3 regions of the Mangrovibacter sp. MFB070 genome follow, and region 3 is predicted to be linked to each of the others. Evidence: predicted binding sites of a transcription regulator. Region 3 holds the regulator's gene; each other region holds the start of a gene.
The links. Region 3 encodes Fur, which represses iron uptake genes when iron is present. Its sites were predicted from a motif close to ATAATAATGAGAACNACTATCAA; they were not measured.

Region 1 (4,292 bases), on a different contig from region 3:
GATGCCGGTTACACTTATGCAAAATGGCGCAGCTCAGCGTATTGTGCGCCTGTTTGCTGAAAGCCAGGTAGATGCCAGCCGCATTGTGATTGAAGTAACTGAAGAACAGGCATTTTCTACTGCAGAACATACCGCGCGTAATATTCAGCTACTCCGCCAGGCCGGGTTTATGATAGCGATTGATGACTTTGGTACAGGTTACTCTAACTATGAGCGCCTGAAACGGCTGGATGCCGATATTATCAAGATTGACGGTTGCTTTATCCGGAATATCACGAGCAGCACTGAGGACGTAATTATTGTCCAGTCTATCTGTGCACTGGCAAAGTATCGTGGGCTGGATGTGGTGGCGGAATTTGTTGAAACAGCAGCGCAGCGTGAATTGCTGTTCAACCTGGGGGTGGATTACCTGCAAGGGTATCTGGTTGGCAAGCCAGAGCTCCTGGCGTGATGGCTGTGATGCAGTACCAGCCTCAGTAACCTGAGGCGGTGCGTTGGTGTAAACAGGGAAAGCACACACTTTCCCTGTTTAAGTCAGCATTAATGGTCAGTTCATACTCTGGTGGGGTTACAGCACCAGCGCAGCAATAGAAGCAGACAAAACGCTGACCAGTGTGGAACCGTATACCAGCTTCAGTCCAAAACGAGATACAACGTTTCCTTGCTCTTCATTCAGGCCTTTAATCGCCCCGGCAATAATCCCAATTGAGGAGAAGTTAGCGAAAGACACTAAGAAGACAGACAGAATGCCTTCTGCTCGCGGTGTCAGTGAACTGGCAATTTTTTGCAGGTCCATCATGGCAACAAACTCGTTGGAGACCAGCTTGGTCGCCATAATACTGCCGACCTGGAGTGCTTCGTTAGATGGCACGCCCATTACCCAGGCTACAGGGTAGAAGATATAACCCAGAATGCCCTGGAACGAGATACCCAGAACAGTTGCAAACAATGCATTCAGCGCAGAAATCAGTGCGATGAAACCAATCAGCATGGCGGCAACAATAATGGCCACTTTAAAGCCAGCCAAAATGTATTCACCTAACATTTCGAAGAAGCTTTGCCCTTCGTGCAAATTAGACATTTGCAGGTTTTCTTCACTTTTATCAACGCGGTAAGGGTTGATCAGTGAGAGAACAATGAAAGTGCTGAACATGTTGAGTACCAGTGCGGCAACAACATATTTGGGCTGGAGCATCGTCATATAAGCGCCAACAATTGACATAGACACCGTAGACATTGCAGTTGCTGCCATGGTGTACATGCGATTGCGTGACATTTTGCCGAGGATATCCTTATAAGCGATAAAGTTTTCTGATTGTCCCAGTATCAGCGAGCTTACAGCGTTAAAAGATTCCAGTTTCCCCATTCCGTTTACTTTGGACAGCAAGGTACCCACCAGGCGAATAACCACAGGCAGTACACGAATATGCTGCAAAATCCCGATCAGTGCGGAGATGAACACAATAGGGCACAGAACTTTCAGGAAGAAGAAAGCCAGTCCCTGATCATTCATTTTCCCGAAGACAAAATCGGTACCCTGGTTAGCAAAACTGAGCAATTTTTCGAACAGTTCAGAGAAGCCTTTAACGAAGCCCAGACCTGCTTCTGAATGCAGGAAAAACCAGGCCAGTAAAACTTCAATTACCAGTAACTGAACAATGTATCGAAGCCGGATGCTTTTGCGGTCATGGCTGACCAGCAAAGCCAGTAGCGCGACAATCGCAAGCGCTAAAATAAAGTGCAGAACGCGGGACATGTTTGCTCCAAATTTGAGGCAGGTTAAATTTCCGTGCACATTCTATGCAACAGAAAAGAATAAAACGAGACATAGAGCACATTATTAGGCGCTTGTTTGGTGGTAAGGCGAAATCGTGAGCTGTGATACAGAAATGTTATGTTAGGTAAAGATGATAAAAGTTGCGTATAGCAATCAAAAAATTTACATTGTGTTAACCTGCTCTCACGGTACTATTGGGTAACAGTACACGTATAACCTTCCTTTTTTCTATCGTTCCCGGCTATCACAACAATCATGATTATCACTCCAAATGAACTTGATAATCATTATCGTTTTGCTAGCATGAAACATAGCAAAGGCTATATTTAGAGGCGGATTATGACCAACAGCAGCGTACAAACAAAAGGACGGAGTGTGAGAAAGCTCAGGCTCGCCTTGCTGGGGCCTGCCTTTATAGCCGCGATTGGCTATATTGACCCGGGTAACTTTGCCACCAATATTCAGGCGGGGGCCAGTTTTGGCTACCAGTTACTGTGGGTTGTAGTCTGGGCAAACCTGATGGCGATGCTGATTCAGATTCTTTCGGCCAAACTGGGTATCGCGACGGGCAAAAACCTGGCGGAGCATATTCGTGATCATTATCCGCGCCCACTGGTTTGGTTTTGGTGGGTTCAGGCGGAAATCATCGCGATGGCCACTGACCTGGCTGAGTTTATTGGTGCCGCCATTGGCTTTAAATTGATCTTTGGGGTGTCTTTACTACAGGGGGCGGTGCTGACAGGCATTGCGACCTGGCTCATCCTGATGTTACAGCGGCGTGGCCAGAAGCCACTTGAACGTGTTATTGGCGGGTTACTGTTATTCGTTGCTGCTGCATATATAGTGGAACTTATCTTCTCTCAGCCACGCATGGCTGACCTTGCAAAAGGCATGATTATCCCGGCGCTGCCAACCGGTGAGGCAGTATTCCTCGCCGCTGGTGTGTTGGGTGCGACTATCATGCCGCATGTTATTTACCTGCATTCCTCACTGACTCAGTATCTGCATGATGGCAGTAAGCAAGAACGTTACCGTGCCACTAAATGGGATGTCGGTATTGCTATGGCAATTGCCGGGTTTGTTAACCTGGCAATGATGGCAACGGCGGCGGCGGCCTTCCATTTCAATGGGCATGCAGGTGTGGCCGATCTTGAACAGGCATATCTGACACTGCAGCCATTACTCAGCCATGGAGCAGCCACGGTATTTGGCTTAAGCCTGATTGCTGCCGGGTTATCTTCTACGGTGGTGGGAACACTGGCCGGGCAGGTGGTTATGCAGGGGTTTATCCGCTTCAGCATTCCATTATGGGTGCGGCGTGCAGTCACTATGATCCCGTCATTTGTTGTCATTCTGCTGGGTCTTGAGCCCACCCGGATTTTGGTAATGAGCCAGGTGCTGCTGAGCTTCGGTATTGCGCTGGCGCTGATTCCGTTGTTGGTATTTACCAGTGATTCGCGGCTGATGGGCGAACTGGTTAACAGCCGTAACACCAAACTGCTGGGCTGGGGGATTGTGCTGGTGGTGGTGGCATTGAATATCTGGTTGTTACTGGGCGCATTCCCGGGAATGTAAATCGGCTAAATAAAAAAGCACCCGCCAAAGTTTTGCCGGGTGCGTGTCTGGTTGTTTAGCGAAGATCAGTGGCGATGGTGTGGCGGGCCACGCCGGTCATCGCCGTCATGCCAGCCGTCCCGGTAGCCTTCTTTATAAGCCCGGCCTTTATCCCAACCACGGTGGCGCCCGTTATCATGGTGACGCCAGCGACCATCATGCCATTCATAATTACGGCGCCAGTAATCACGGTCACGCCAGTGGCCGCCATCCCAGTAGTTGCCATAGCTATCGCGGTCGCCAATTTGTAATTTAATCGCCGGCAAAAGCGTAATTTCGGCGGCGCTTGCTGCCAGCGGCACTGCCGTCATAATTGCGGCAGCAAGTATCAGTGACCTTAACATGGTTTACTCCTTCACTATCGTGACCTTCCGGTCTGATAGCTACATCATGACGGAGATTTCGCCATGAAGGGATCAGAGAAAACCTAATTTTTTGTTTATTTCAGACCATTTCCACCAAGAATAGTCTCAATATCAGCTTTTTCTTCCTCAGAAAAAGTCAGGTTATTCACGATACCCGCCGCATCATCAAGCTGACTGGTCTTACTGGCACCAATCAGCACCGAGGTCACATTTTCATTTCTGAGCACCCATGCCAGCGCCATTTGCGCCAGTTTTTGCCCCCGACGAGCAGCCAGGTCATTCAACTGACCAATAATGGCGAGTTTTTCAGGGGTAAGGTTGTCCGGAGTCAGAAAACGACTGGTGCTGGCAGCACGAGAATCTGCAGGAATGCCATTCAGGTAACGATCAGTCAGTAACCCTCCAGCCAGAGGCGAAAAGGCAATACACCCGACACCTTCTTCCCCCAGTACATCCAGCAGGCCCTGTTCCGGCGTACGTTCAAACATAGAATAACGTGGCTGATGAATAAGGCAGGGGGTTCCCATTTCCCGCAA
Region 2 (4,292 bases), on a different contig from region 3:
CTGTTTAAGATAAGCCACTCTTGTGAAGCCATCATGGCCTGGGCTCAGAGCCATATGGCTGCGGCACTGGCCGCGATAGCAGAAACACTGAAGCAGACGTTAACGGCAACGTTTCGCCAAACGCTGGAGCCTATTGAGCAACGCCTGAGTACCGGGCTTGATGCTTGTGTCAAGGAACCGCTCTCCTTACCCGATATTCAGAATATGTTGCTGGATGCCAGTGTTGCCTCCTGTTTTGCTGACGCGTTAACAGAACAGCGTACTGTCAATTCACAAATGCAGACGGGTATTCGTTCTGCGATGCAACGCTGGTTTAATGGCGCGACGGATCAACTGGAAGGAAATGCGGATTATTCACGTCAGTTTGTGATTAACCTTAATGAACTGCAGACGAAACTCTTCCAGCATATTACCCAGGCCTGCGAACATATGCGGGGAGCTGTGTATGCGCAGCTGGATGTCTCCGTCACTCAGTGCCTGACAACCTTTTTTGCTGAAGTGACCAGTGCGCTGGAAGCGATTCAGCGTAACCTGAATCACTGCATGCTGGCTCGCCAGCAAAGCCATGAGCAACAGCAAGGGTTACGTAAACGCGTTCAGCATTGCCTCACAACGGTCACATTTATTCGTGAAGATACACGTTTATTGCAGGAAGATATCCAGACGCTGCTAAAAGCGGAACAATAATAATGACGTATTCATCATTAATTGAAATACCAGAAGAAACACTGGAATGTATTAATGGCAAGTTTGTTGTCGACCTTGCCAGTGATATTGACCTGCGACGGGAGCGCCACCGCCACCCACAAAGCAACCAGTTTTGGGTGCACTTACAGGCGGTATTTCGCCAGAAACTCCCCGCAGGGCAAATTTTACATGGCAGTGAAGCGGCAATGAACCATGGTGATGCCAATCTGGCCTGGCTACAGTGGTTCCTCAGTAAAATGGCGCTCAGCCAGTTTACTCTGGCATCACTGACGGCACGGATTCAGGTGTTGCGCGCCAGTTGCCCTCCCGGCCATGAACGAGAGAAACACCTGCTGCAATTGCAAACCCTGGTAAGCCAGCGCCAGCAGCGGCTGGCCGCGCAACTGGAAAAGTCAGACAGCCTCAACCAGGCTCAGGTTCACTGTGAGCAAGTGTTTGCACGGTGGCGTACCGGGCATTATCAGCGTTTTTCTCCAGCGGCCCGTTGTTATATTGCGCTGGAGGAGTTGCGCTGGGGAATGTTTGGCGATGTCTGCCGTGCGCAACAAGCCATACATTCCCATTCGCTGGTGGAGTTTGTCCGGGAACGAGCCATCGCGCAACTGGCTTGCGATATCGGTGCATCAGCAAGAACCCGGCACTTCTACCATCAGTGGCTTACGTTCCCGCCAGCAACAGGAATGATGGACCTGAAAGCATTACTGAGCTGGCTGGGTGACTGGTGTCACGGTGAGTATCAGCCTGTCACCTGGTCTGTAACACAAAGCTGGCAAAACATTGCGCTGGGTATGCCGCGTATTTGTTCCGCTTCCCGTCTGGCTGGCAGCATGGTGGATGAAATCTTTCACCTGGCAGACGCCGATTAACTGCGCTGGTGGGTAATCAGTAACAAGGGGCAAACCTGTTTCCCCTTGTTATTGGGTGACATCCTCTCGTTCTGTGCAGACATGAGGTTTAACAGCGGCCTCAAGCGGAAAATTGTTTTCTTATGGTTGTGTATGAAAGCAAACCCACCACTGCTGCCTGTTTATGATTTCTATCTTCCCAACCAGAGTTAACCTGCGGCATTAACGGTGTTTCTTCGTTTTACCCGGGGTTTAACGCTACATTGCGGCTCTTCTCGCTTTTTATCATGGCGAACTATCCGTTGAAGGCGACGGATACGTCATGCCATGCGGCTGCTTTTTCTGGAAAAACAGATTTCTTTCACGCGTAGTAACCACTAACACACTGATTCTGTTCATTTATATGAAATATTGAATAATTAGCAAGAAAAGAATGACTTGATTTTAGTAATTCAAAAATGATAATCGGTCTCAAAATTATAAATCTTATCATTTAAGAACAGAGAGAAAAGCCGTGTCAAACCGCCAGTCAACTTGTGTGGGCAAGGGGCCCCGCATATTGGCGTTGCTAATCAGTAGCGCTATTTTCCCGGCACTTGCCGTGGACACAGCAACGGACAGCCAGTCAACAAACACCTCAAAGCAAGAGGCCACTCATTCTCAGAAAGTAGATACCATTACGGTGACTGCTTCTCCTGACAATACCTTCCAGCCTGGTGGCGATGAGCTGGTGCCTGCTTATCTGGACGGGCAGGTTGCCAATGGCGGCCGTCTGGGAATGTTAGGTGAGCAAAGCGCCATGGATGTGCCTTTCAATGTGGTGGGGTACACCTCTAAATTAGTCCAGGATCAGCAGGCACATACAATTGCTGAGGTGGTGGCTAACGATGCGGGTGTGCAGTCGACCAAAGGTTATGGCACATACGCTGAAACATACCGTATTCGCGGTTTTACTTTGAACGGCGATGATATGACTATGGGTGGGCTGCCTGGGGTGGTTCCTCGCCAGGTGGTTGATACCCAAATGCTGGAGCGTATTGAAATTTTCAAAGGTGCGAATGCACTTCTGAATGGTGCGGCTGGTACTGGTGTCGGCGGTATGATCAACCTGGAACCTAAACGCGCGGAAGATACGCCGATTACCCGTGTCGGTGTGGATTACACCTCAGATTCCCGGTTAGGTGGAAGCCTGGATGTGGGCCGCCGGTTTGGTGATAACAACCAGTTTGGCGCAAGGGTAAACTTGTTGCACCGTGAAGGCGAGGGCGCGGTAGATAACGATAAACGCCGTACTACTCTGGCTTCACTGGGGCTGGATTATCGGGGCGACCGCCTGCGTTCTTCACTGGATTTTGGCTACCAGAAGAAAACCTTCCATGGCAGCCGTGGTGGTGTAAATATCAGTGGTGTCGATTTTATTCCAGCGGTGCCCGGTAACTCTACCAACTACACCCAGAAATGGAGTTACAGCGATATCGAAAATGAATTCGGTATGGCGAAATCAGAATACGACTTACTCGATGACGGGCGCCTGACTGCGTATGCCGCACTGGGCGGCCAGCATGCACGGGAAACCGGGGAATCAACCACACCGGCATTGACAGATACCAGTGGTGACGCAACTGTTTCACGCATGAAGTCAGATACCATTATTGATACGCTTAGTGGTATGGCGGGGTTACGCAGTAAGTTTGATACTGGGTTTGTGTCGCACAATGTCAATGTGGGCTATTCCGCATTTACCAGCCAGACCAAGTCTGCCTATGCAATGAATTTCTTTGCACCGACATCAACAATCAACATCTATTCCCCGCAGGATGTTGCAAAACCTGAAGCTGATTATGTTGGTGGTAAATACTCCGATCCATCCACCACGATTCGTAGCCGCACTCAGGGCTGGTTGTTAAGTGATACATTGGGCGTGCTGGACGATAAGTTACTGTTTACTCTGGGTGCCCGCTACCAAAAAGTGGTGTTGGTCAACTATGACTATAACTCCGGGGCGGAAACCTCACACTTCGAAGACAACCGCTGGATGCCGACTTATGGTGTTGTTTATAAGCCATGGAAGCCGGTTTCTTTCTATGCCAACCATACCGAAGCACTGCAACCAGGTGATTCCATTGGTGTGGGTGCACTGAACTACGGCCAAAGCCTGGGTATCATGCACTCCAAACAAAATGAAGTGGGTGTCAAAATGGATTTTGGCCGCATTGGCGGCTCCCTGGCATTATTTGAAATCAAAAAACCTTCAGCGATTAACGACTATGTCGGCTCAAATTACTACACTCGTCTGGATGGTGAGCAGCGTAACCGCGGTATTGAACTGAATGTGTTTGGCGAGCCCATGTTGGGCCTGCGTTTGAATGCCAGCACCACCTGGATAGACCCGGAACTGTCTAAAACTGAAAATGGCACCAACGATGGCAACGATGCCATTGGTGTGCCACGTTTTGTGGGGGTACTGGGCGCAGAATATGACATCCCCCATGTGGAAGGCCTGACTGCAACCGCGCGTGTCAATCATACTGGCTCTCAGTATACCGATGCGGCAAACACCAAAAAGCTGGACAGCTACACCACGCTGGATTTAGGTGTGCGCTACCGGATGCAGCTTAACGCAGACAAGAATGAAATGGTCTGGCGTGTTGGTGTGGAAAACGTCACCAATGAAAAATACTGGGCTTCTGTAGAAAGCTACGGCTCTTATATTTTCCAGGGCGACCCGCGCACTCTGAA
Region 3 (4,292 bases):
GCTCAATTCCCCTGTGCCAAAGCCTGGGTCGTTGCAGGTGCAGGTCATTGGGTTCATGCAGAAAAACCAGAGGCAGTCATTCGCGCGATTCGCCGTTTTCTTAGCCCTTCGGACGAAAACTGATTAAAAAGCCGCCGACTGGCTGGCAAATGTGGCTTTCGCGTTGGCGCGTCATGTAGCCTGATGTATCATGGCGCGCTGTAATGCGCCCGAGCACGTTGCTCAAGCCACCTGTTTTCCTCACTATTCTAATCATGGCAAAAGAACAAACGGACCGTACGACATTAGATCTGTTCGCGGATGAACGCCGTCCGGGTCGCCCGAAAACAAATCCACTGTCACGTCACGAACAATTGCGTATTAACAAACGCAACCAGCTTAAACGCGATAAGGTTCGTGGGCTTAAGCGTGTGGAATTAAAACTGAATGCCGATGCGGTAGATGCGCTGAATGAGCTGGCGCAGGTGCGAAACATGAGCCGTAGCGAACTTATTGAAGAGATGCTGATGGCTCAGTTAGATAACACAAAACCAGGTCATATATAATCCACGCATTCCCGGCAGTTTTTCCTTTTCATGTAGCAGTGTGTGCACCCGGTAATGATAGCTGTTTCCGCACTGGAAGCTGTTCTGCTATCATTGCCTTATCTGTGGACAAACTCACGCCACCATAACATTAAGTTTCAAGAGGTTATTAAACTCATGGCGATCGTAGGCATTTTTTTCGGCAGCGACACCGGCAACACTGAAAACATTGCAAAAATCATTCAAAAACAGCTTGGTAAAGATGTTGCTGAAGTGCACGACATAGCCAAGAGCAGCAAAGAAGACATTGAAGCCTTCGATATTCTGCTGCTTGGTATCCCAACCTGGTATTACGGTGAAGCACAGTGTGACTGGGATGATTTTTTCCCTACACTGGAAGAAATTGATTTTACGGGTAAATTGGTAGCCCTGTTCGGTTGTGGTGATCAGGAAGATTACGCCGAATATTTTTGTGACGCACTCGGCACAATGCGCGACATCGTCGAACCACGTGGTGCGGTTATCGTCGGTCACTGGCCAACTGCCGGGTATCATTTTGAAGCGTCGAAAGGTTTGGCGGATGACGACCATTTTGTCGGCCTGGCTATCGATGAAGACCGTCAGCCTGAGCTGACAGCTGAACGTGTTGAAAAATGGGTTAAGCAAGTTTCCGAAGAAATGCAGCTCGATAGCATTATTAATGCCTGATAGTTCACCGGCGCAATTATATTGCGCCGGATTGATAGGTAAAACCGATAAAAATAATTGCTACATTTTTTTAACTTTTTCGCGTTAGCGCTGTACAATGATCCAGTTGACAGCATGTATTTTTGGTAAATTTGCCAGTGCTGTCAGATTATTATTTTTCAATTTTGCTGGAGACTTGCGGTTTTCTTTAGGGAGTGTCAAACCTATAATGAGACGCATTAACTTTAGCGTATTACGTCGTACGCCCATTCACGGGCACTTTGCAAGCAACAGGACATATTCCGCATGACTGACAACAACACCGCATTAAAGAAGGCAGGCCTGAAAGTCACGCTTCCCCGGTTAAAAATCCTGGAAGTGTTGCAGGAGCCGGACAATCACCATGTCAGCGCGGAAGATTTATACAAGCGACTGATTGACATGGGAGAGGAGATTGGTCTTGCTACCGTGTATCGCGTGCTCAACCAATTTGATGACGCCGGAATCGTTACACGCCATAACTTCGAAGGTGGTAAATCCGTTTTCGAACTCACGCAGCAGCACCATCATGACCACCTGATTTGCCTTGACTGCGGTAAAGTTATCGAGTTCAGCGATGATTCGATTGAAGCTCGCCAGCGTGAAATTGCTTCCAGCCATGGTATCCGCCTGACAAACCACAGCCTGTACCTTTATGGTCATTGTGCTGAAGGCGATTGCCGTGATGATGAAAATGCGCACGAAGGCACCAAATAATCGGGTGTACCCGTAAGCCGGTGCAATGTGACCCCAAAAAAAAGCCAGGTTTAGAACCTGGCTTTTTTTTATCTGTTTTGGCCTTATGCCGCGCCGCTTGCAGGGCACTCCTGCCCCGCAAGCAAACCCGTGTCACTCAACAATCACCACCCTGCTGGTTCGGTTGCCATCCGGGCTCACAGCACGCACCTGTACGTTACCACTGACAACCGGCCGGGCGTCATCCCGCCAAACCTGCCACTGCTCCCCGCCATCAACGGAGTATTCAACCCTGAGCCCTGGCAGGCTGACATTAGTGGCCAGTTTCCCGTCAACAATCCGGGCACCAGGTACCGGAACACGCCAGGCAATACCGGCGGCATCCAGTTTCGCCAACTCACGCTGGCCTAACACATTGGCAAACCGCTGCCAGTCTTTTGCCAAAGCAGCCGTATCGACATAGTGGGTTTCTCCGCCTTTATACTCCCGCCCGGGCTGCCAGTCCTGTTCCCAGGAAGCCTTGTGCCAGGCACGCTCCGCTACTGAAATAATACGCGGGAATAAACGGTATTCCATTTCTTCGTCAGTGCGAACAACTTCACTCCAGACTTGCGCCGACAAACCATGAGCCCCGGGCCATAACTTCGCCGAACCGGCACTGAACGCATTGCCATCACGGTCTACCGAAGTTTCTGCATTTTGCGGCAAGTTATCTGGTGCGAAGCTAAACACTTTACGTTCATCGGTAAACCGGGTTCCCCAGTAATAGCCCGGCTCCATTGGGTCTACTTCATACGGGAAGTCAAAGTAAACATAATCCGGGTTGGAAATCGTGACTTCATAGCCTTTATTGGCCCAGTCACTCACCGCATCTGAACCACCCCAGTACAGGGTATCCCAGGAGTTAATCCCGGTGCGTTTAGTTGCAAAGGCCGACGCGCCTGACGCATCTCTCAGGCCATCTTGCCAGGCCTGCATTTTCTCAATGCCATGGGCATCAACCAGTTTACTCACTTCTACCGCAAACCAGCTTGGCAAATGCGCCATATCTTCAACTGCGCCAGATGCCACCAGCGCCTGGCACACTTCGGATTTCGCCCAGGGTTTATCTTGCTGGCTCATATCCACCTGCCCTTTTCCTGCCTCCGGGCTGGCTTTATCCGTGTACCCGGCCCCCAGGTAGATATTTTTCGCTTCATCTGCGCCAAAATGCCAGGTTGCCAGCGGCAAACCGGCTTCTTTATGCATCTGGAGAATTTCACTCATTACTTTATCAACAAAGCGGCGAGATGAATCCAGGCACGGGTTCAGATAACTGGCCTTGTCATAGAACTGAACCGTCGTGGTACGCGATGTATCGGTCGGGTCGAGCAAACGGTATTCATTCGCTGCATCAGGCTTACCCTCTTTCATCAGCCTGTCATAACGTGCTTCCATTGACACTACAGCAGCCCGGGCATGCGCTGGCATATCAATTTCCGGAATCACCTCAATATGGCGGGCTTTAGCGTATTTGAGTATTTCAATGTAATCCGCCCGAGTAAAATAACCGCTGCCATTATTGTTACTGTCCGGGCCTGATCCTAATTGTGGTAACAAACACTGTCTTTCAGTTAAATCATGGCAACGCTTCCCGCCCACTTCAGTCAGTTCCGGCAAGCCGGGGATTTCAATACGCCAGCCCTCATCATCGCTCAGATGAAAGTGGAATTTATTCAGCTTATAAGCTGCCATTTGATCAAGCGCGCGTAAAATAGCAGCTTTAGAGTGGAAATTACGCCCAACATCAATGAACATGCCGCGGTAATCAAAGCGCGGTGCATCACTGGCATCCAGAGTTGCAATCGTTTTCGCACCACTTACCGGCACCAGCGATAAAATTGACTGTAATCCATAAAAGACCCCAGTTTGATCAAACCCGGTGACCACCGCTTCACCTTCTTTAATAGTAAGCCGGTAGGCACCGCTACGGGCATCGTCGCCAGTAAAGGTTTTCGGTGCAATCGATGTGCGCACCGGGTAACCACTGCCGGTTTTGATACCCAACTGCTTAAAGCGCGCCTCAATCACCTCAGCAGATGGCCGCAACAAAACAGCCAGGTCGAGTGCCACGCCATTACTCAGAACAGCATCTTTCTTATGCACTTTAATCTGTTTGGGGGTTGGAATAATGGCACCACGCAGAGACTGTGCAGCAAGCCGTGATACATCACTGTTTTTTTCAAAACGGGTATCAGCCGTCATTAAAATGTTGTTGTCATCCGGTGTGCGTTTCCAGTTGTCACCAATTGGTGCCACGAACTGAGTTAAATCCTCGGTATCGGTACTGGCGATAACCTGAGGTTG

Region 1: the regulator Fur is predicted to act here: its motif matches at 2,055-2,077, upstream of DT73_RS23600 (Nramp family divalent metal transporter).
Region 2: the regulator Fur is predicted to act here: its motif matches at 2,012-2,034, upstream of DT73_RS02645 (TonB-dependent siderophore receptor).

Annotation. Positions count from the first base shown of each region.
Region 1 covers NZ_JJMI01000053.1:107,091-111,382, reverse strand. The annotation lists gene DT73_RS23610 (EAL domain-containing protein) at 1-451, shown strand, start outside; gene DT73_RS23605 (NupC/NupG family nucleoside CNT transporter) at 569-1,756, opposite strand; gene DT73_RS23600 (Nramp family divalent metal transporter) at 2,117-3,352, shown strand; gene DT73_RS23595 (DUF2502 domain-containing protein) at 3,418-3,735, opposite strand; gene mgrA (L-glyceraldehyde 3-phosphate reductase) at 3,831-4,292, opposite strand, start outside.
Region 2 covers NZ_JJMI01000005.1:170,460-174,751, reverse strand. The annotation lists gene DT73_RS02655 (dynamin family protein) at 1-687, shown strand, start outside; gene DT73_RS02650 (diguanylate cyclase regulator RdcB family protein) at 690-1,574, shown strand; gene DT73_RS02645 (TonB-dependent siderophore receptor) at 2,110-4,292, shown strand, end outside.
Region 3 covers NZ_JJMI01000025.1:151,515-155,806, forward strand. The annotation lists gene ybfF (esterase) at 1-123, shown strand, start outside; gene ybfE (LexA regulated protein) at 255-545, shown strand; gene fldA (flavodoxin FldA) at 702-1,232, shown strand; gene fur (ferric iron uptake transcriptional regulator) at 1,518-1,967, shown strand; gene DT73_RS12905 (beta-N-acetylhexosaminidase) at 2,100-4,292, opposite strand, start outside.